DNA from 3 places in the Paraclostridium sordellii genome. Region 2 is predicted to be linked to each of the others. Evidence: riboswitches for the same ligand, from Rfam matches in the RefSeq annotation. Region 2 holds a riboswitch; each other region holds the start of a gene.
What was found. Region 2 has a riboswitch for cyclic di-GMP ahead of ATCC9714_RS11315 (SpaA isopeptide-forming pilin-related protein). Riboswitches for the same ligand answer to the same signal wherever they lie in the genome.
Positions count from the first base shown of each region.

Region 1: another riboswitch for cyclic di-GMP. It lies ahead of ATCC9714_RS02665 (methyl-accepting chemotaxis protein); the one in region 2 lies ahead of ATCC9714_RS11315 (SpaA isopeptide-forming pilin-related protein).
Region 3: another riboswitch for cyclic di-GMP. It lies ahead of flgB (flagellar basal body rod protein FlgB); the one in region 2 lies ahead of ATCC9714_RS11315 (SpaA isopeptide-forming pilin-related protein).

Region 1 covers NZ_LN679998.1:552,383-554,656, reverse strand. Annotated here, with positions in the region: gene ATCC9714_RS02665 (methyl-accepting chemotaxis protein) at 1-945, opposite strand, end outside; cyclic di-GMP riboswitch class I at 1,102-1,178, opposite strand; gene ATCC9714_RS02660 (MgtC/SapB family protein) at 1,459-2,148, opposite strand; gene ATCC9714_RS02655 (DUF4300 family protein) at 2,273-2,274, opposite strand, start outside.
Region 2 covers NZ_LN679998.1:2,359,116-2,361,389, forward strand. Annotated here, with positions in the region: partial or broken gene ATCC9714_RS11315 (SpaA isopeptide-forming pilin-related protein) at 1-1,485, opposite strand, end outside; cyclic di-GMP riboswitch class II at 1,543-1,626, opposite strand; cyclic di-GMP riboswitch class II at 1,665-1,748, opposite strand; cyclic di-GMP riboswitch class II at 1,788-1,871, opposite strand; gene ATCC9714_RS11320 (DEAD/DEAH box helicase) at 1,936-2,274, opposite strand, start outside.
Region 3 covers NZ_LN679998.1:2,539,232-2,541,505, forward strand. Annotated here, with positions in the region: gene fliF (flagellar basal-body MS-ring/collar protein FliF) at 1-130, opposite strand, end outside; gene fliE (flagellar hook-basal body complex protein FliE) at 154-465, opposite strand; gene flgC (flagellar basal body rod protein FlgC) at 486-890, opposite strand; gene flgB (flagellar basal body rod protein FlgB) at 895-1,221, opposite strand; cyclic di-GMP riboswitch class I at 1,498-1,589, opposite strand; gene ATCC9714_RS12245 (glycosyltransferase) at 1,958-2,274, opposite strand, start outside.

The sequences.
Region 1 (2,274 bases), 1.6 Mb from region 2:
AAATTTAGCTGCTACTATAAATGCCACTACTATAAATAGTATAGATAACACTACTGTTATAAAAATAGAGTTATACATTTGGCCTAAGAAATCACCTTTATTTATCATAACGCCTATACCCCAATTGTTGCTATTTTTTACTGGAGCATAGCCTAGTATCCAATCTTCTCCTTTTAACTCTACATCAGTATTTCCTGTTGCACCTGATATAAGTTTTTTATCTGCCTCAGCAAAAGGTTCTAAGTCTTTATTTGTTTGTGCATCTCTTATAGTATTTTCAACACCTATTAAACTAGTGTCTCTATGCGCTATTGTAGTTCCTTCTTTATCTAAAAGATATGCATAACTATTTTTACTTATCTTTATATTATTAACTATATCATTTAAGAAGTCTTTATCTGTATCAAAAGTTACAACACCAACTATTTTACTTCCTTGAACTCCATTTTCCCAAATAGGAGCTGCAACCACAAGTGTAAGTTGACCTGTTACTTTACTTTTTACAGGACTTCCCATATAAGCTTGTCCTCCCATAGAGATTTTGAAATAATCTCTACTTGAATAATCTTTTCCACTGAATAAATCTTTACCGCTTACGTCTAAAATTTGTCCTAATTTTAGCCCATATAATTTTTCTTGCCTATTTATTATATTTTGTTTTTCTTCTACACTAACTTTCGGGTCAGAAAGTTCTTTTATGATTCCAGTTTGTATTGCTGCATTTTTTACATTTGTTAATTTTTGGGCAACTGTATCTGCAGCTTGTTTAGTAGTTTCTACTGCTGTTTTGGATAAAATTGTATTAGATGTCTTATAATTTAGGTAACTTGTTATTGCTCCTAAACATAGACAACAAACTACTGAAAAACATACAATAGTTAATGCAAGTTGAATCTTTATACTTTTGTTTTTTTCTTTACTAATATGTCCAAATTTAAATTTCATTTCTTTTTCTCCCGTTTTTTGACTGTTTTTTTACAGTTTTTTAATTATTTGTTACTTAAACACCTCCTATTAAAAATTTAACTAACAAATTAATCAGTATTTATAAAAATAAAAGGGAGTTAACTTAAGCCAGTTAACCCCCTTTTTAATTATAAGTTTTGTAACTGACTAACTTCTTAAAAAGTCCCTATAGCTTTGCTGCGCCGAATTACTTCGGTTTGCCTATATAGTTGTAGATTTATAATTTATGACTTTTAATACTTATAAATAAATTCTAATTATGTAATTTATTTACTAAAATTGTTTTAGGGACTAAAATAATATTTTCAAATAAATTTATATATACTTTTTAATACGGCATAAATCAAAATAACAAAAGTTAAATTTTTGTAAATTTTTCCACGACCTAGAGAATTTCCAGATCTATACCTATTGTTTCAAATTATTTTTATACTTTTCCTGAAAATCTTGTAAATTTTCAAATAAAAAAGAGCATTATTTCATGCTCTCTTTTTAACTTGTACTATCAAGTTTAGTTACCATAATTATATTTTTATTTTCACTCAATATACTTATAATTTCACTTATACCTACAAGCTTAGATTTTCTTAATGTATATATACATTCATCATCTGAAATAACTTCTATACCTTCAACGTTTACTTGATATCCTTGAATTGATTCTTGAATTTCTCTAATAGCTTCTTGTTTTGATATATATTTAACTTTTAGCTTTATAGTGCTAGCTTTAGTTATATACTTTTCTTCTATTTTTTTTAAAACAACAAGAACTATTATTATACTTATCCCTCCCAAAATACTCACTCTATAAAATCCTATTCCTATGGCTATTCCAATACAAGCAACTGACCATATTGATGCAGCTGTCGTTAAACCTCGGACAGAACCTTTAGTTTTGATTATAGTTCCTGCGCCTAAAAAACCTATACCGGATACAACTTGACCTATAAATCTTCCATCATTTACTTTAATGGCTCCAGACAGTGCTTTCGTAGTTGTAATCTCATTTAAAGCTAATTGAGCTAACTCTACCTGAATCAATGCTGCTATAGTAGCCCCTAGACAAACTAAAGCATGAGTTCTAAATCCTGCAGATACATTTTCTCTCTCTCTATTAAAGCCTATTGCTCCCCCAATAAATATAGCTAATAAAATCCTTATTATAATGTCTTGTATATTCATAAATTTAGCTCCAATCCATAAATTATTAGTTAAACTGAAATTTAATAATTTATATATACCCTCTACTTATAATTTAATATCATTTAAACAAAAAACGTATCACATGTTAGTGATACGTTTTTTTCT
Region 2 (2,274 bases):
ATATCCTTTATTAAAGTATCCATAACAGTCAAAATCTATTGTATAATTAACGATTTGACTATCGCCTTTTTTTAATGAGGTCTTATCCACAGTTTTTCTAGCATTTATAGCACCTGCGTTCATTTCATACCTAACTACATTACTTACTTCTTTAGAAGTTTTATCATAGCTTATTTTGGCATTATTAGTATAAGCTTTTTGCCTTTGAGTAACTTCTAAGTCATAATAAACTAAATAATGTTTATTTGTATCTCCGATGTTTAAAGTTAATTTATTATTTTCAAACTTTATTTTATCTTTTATTTGCTTTGTAACCCACTCAAAATTATCTGCTATATCATATGCTCCAACTCTTATACTTCCATCAACTAATTTCATTCCTGATGGTATAACATCTTCAACAATAGCATTTTTTATATCTTGGTTATTAGGGTTTATATCTAATGTATATGTAACTTTGTTATCATTTAAATTTACTATACCTACTGTATGTCCATTTTCATCTTTGGCAGTTTCATTAGTTCTACTATATTTTGATATAATTTTATCGTCATCTTTAGGTTTGACTATAGCTTTTGATGATATTTCTCCATCATGTTTAATTAAGCTTGCAATATTATCATATCTTGGCATTTGTTTTTTTATTATCAAATCATAACTTATTCTGTATTTATTTTGTGTAGTTCCAAAATTCACATAAAACTCATTACTCTGTAAGTTCATTTTACCTTTGAATTCAGATGTTACATTTCTTTCTTCTTGTCCATATTTAGTTTCATAAACTTTTATGGAATTTCTGACTAGTTCCATACCTTCTGGGATACTATCTTTTATATATGAATTATAGATATATCCATGCTTTTCATTTACATATATACTATACTGAACCTTTTTCCCTACTACTGGATTATTTATATTATTTATTAGAGTTCCATTTTCATAACCTTCATAGCCGTCTGGATTGTCTACTGATTTGTATATTTGTCTATCTATTATTTCTTCTGTTGGTGGATTTACTTCTTTTGGAGGATCAACTTCAATATCCATATACTGCACTGTTCCATTTAAATTCACTTCAACTCTCTGAGTTGTAGCAGATTCAACATTTTTAGCAGTAGCTTTTACACTCATATATCCTCCAATTGCATCATTTGCTCCTTCACTAAATACGGCAGTAACAGTTGTTCCATTTACTGTTACACTTTTAAAATGCTCCGGTGGATATTTGGGGCTTATATCTTTAAATACATCAGGTAATTCAAAAGTTATTACATCTCCATCTTTTATACTTCCTGGCCCATTTAAAGCTTCATAGTTTAAATTAAATTCAACTTGATCTCCTGAATCAACTTTACTCTTATTACTGGTTAATTTCAGTTTAATATTACTGTCAGCAAATACAGTTATACTTGGCGATATTATACTTAGTATCATATTTAGAATAATAACTAAGCTAAGTACCTTCCTGCCTTTCCTATCTTTCAAAAAATCACCTCTTTTTATTTTTTAAATTTGGAAATAAAAAAGGCTATACCTACAATTTGTAAATATAGCCGGTTGCATCACTAACTCCATATATTCCAGATGCCCAAATACAGAATATACTTCTTCGTCTCTAAATTATTAAGTTTTACTTTCAAATAAAAAAGGCTATACCTACAGTTTGTAAATATAGCCGGTTGCATCACTAACTCCATATATTCCAGATGCCCAAATACAGAATATACTTCTTCGTCTCTAAATCATTAAATTTTTACTTTCAAATAAAAAAGGCTATACCTACAGTTTGTAAATATAGCCGGTTGCATCACTAACTCCATATATTCCAGATGCCCAAATACAGAATATACTTCTTCGTTTCTAAATCATTAAATTAATTCACTTAATTTTACCAAATTTCGATATTTTTTGCAATCAAATTTATAGTTTATTAATCTAAATCGTATTGTCTCTCTTAACTTTAACAGGTTTCTTTTTTATGTATATTTGTTTATGTTTTTTTAAAAATATCTCACCTTTATAATTAAGTAAATCTACATAAGAGCATAGATCACTTATTTCAATAACTCCTATATCTTCATTTTTTATACCATCAATATTGCTAAAAGCTCCAACAATATCTCCAACTCTTATTTTTTTCTTTTTTCCAGCATTTAAATATATTTTAGTAACCTCACTATTTAACTTACTATCTTTTTTATTTATACGATTAGTTTTAAATAAATTTTTAGATTTCTCTTCAAACTTTCTTTTACCTAATTCTATACTCTCTTC
Region 3 (2,274 bases), 180 kb from region 2:
TCATTGCTAAAACTAAAGATATAACTGCAACCATTATGGCAATTTTCTTCTTCTTAGATAAGGTATCAAATTGTTCTTTTTTAACCAACACAAAATCTTTTGCTTTTTGTGGTAATTCCTTTATATTCATCTAAATTTCTCCTTGCTATAAAGTTATAATTGAACTCTATTTAGATCTTGATAAGCTTCATATACCTTATTTCTAACTTCAATCATTAACTGCATTGACATTTGGGCTTCTTGTGCTGATACCATTACATCATGCATAGAAACGTCTCCACCTTTTATAAGGCTTTTTACTTTGTTATTTGAGTCCACTTGCATATCATTAACTTTGTCTATTGCACTTTTTATAACATCTGAAAAACTACTTTCTTTTTTAATACTCTCTGCATTTGATGTTTTAAGTAAATTATTGCTTGTTGCGATATTGTTTACTCCGCTTATAGCACTTATTCCTGTCATAAATATACTCCTTTTTTGTTTTATCTACCTATTTCTAAAGCCTTAGAAATCATATTCTTTTGTGCATTTAATGTATCTATATTAGATTCATAAGATCTTGCTGCAGTCATTAAATCTGCCATTTCAACTAATATATCCACATTTGGATATTCAACATATCCTTCTTTATCTGCATCTGGATGATTAGGTTCATATAATTTTCTAAGTGGTGCTTGATCTTTTTGTATACTTACAGTTTTTACACCTAGCATACCTAACTTACTATCGTAATTTTCCTCAAATACTGGAACTCTACGTCTATAAGCTCCGCCTTCTTTAGTTCTTGTAGTTTTCATATTAGCTATATTAGATGAAACTACATCCATTTTAAGACGTTCTGCAGATAAAGCACTTTGGCTTATTCTCATACCTCCAAAAATACTCATTTAGTTACCTCCCTGCTATAACATTTTTTGCCATTCCTAATTTTATATTAGTTAAAGTTACAAGAGCATTAAATTCAAGAGTTGTAGCTGCTTGGTTTACCTTTTCGCTCTCTAAGTCGATATTGTTACCATCTACTCTCATTTTTGAATTTTCATCTGTTTTAACCTCTATTTTAGGTTTTCCATTTACAGATTCGTTTAGAGTATCTTCAAAACTTACATACTTTCTTTTATAATTTGGGGTATTAATATTTGCTATATTATTAGCAATAACTTTACTCCTTAAGGCTGTGGCATCTAAACCAGCTTTCATTAAATTGTATATTTCCATTCTTCCCTCCCATTTTTTTATTAAAATAAAAAAACTACTCTGAAAGAGTAGTTTAATAACTTTTATACAATATGACTAATTACTAATTTTAAATTTTAAATATAAAATAAATTCAATAAGTAAATATTATTAAATTTTCACAGAACTATCCCTGTAAATATATATATAATAATATTTTACACCCCTAATTTAGACATAATGATACAATTACATCTTTTATTTTATATTTGCAATTAAATTTTATATTAGTAATTATAACAAAAAGTTTAGTAACTCTTCGGCAGCTGGCTGGCATAGTTTATTTCTAATAAACCTTAGCCCCTATAGTTTTGCGACCCTAGATTTCCCTAGGTATGCCCTTATTTTTTTCGACTTATATTTTCATTTTATACCATTATTCAGCATTATTCAAGCATTTACTTTAAATTCTAACTTTTCCAATAAGTAGTAATTTTCTAATTTGTTTAAAAAATAATTATAAGCTTAAACATCATGCTATTTTTAACATCAAATTATTTCAATATTAAGGTTAATCCTTGTAACTACCTTATTTTTAACATTTATAAATCTTATTATTTTTTATTTTTTGCATAATTTTTTTCTATTTTTTTAATTTCATTATTTATTTTTACTTTAATGAAATTTGTATACAATATATTTTTTTAATAATTTATAATAATTTAGATTTTCATATTTTTTAAATTATAATTTAATTTAATTTTATTTATATATTATGTTACATATTTTCATCTACATAAGCATAAAACTGTTCAACCGTATTAGGCATATAAACATTTAACTTTGAAAATACATCAAACAACCTTTGTTCTTGATTACTAAGTATTTTAGATATAACACAAACATTAGCTCCTAACTTAGCCATCGATAAAACAGATGTAGATACTGATGAAATAATTGATATATTATCATATTTGTAAAAAACTTCTATATTTATATGTTTGTCTATCCAATTAATATTTTTATATCCACTTAAAAAATCATCCATGTACTTACTATTATCTCTAGGATGATATTTAATAAATACATTATAAT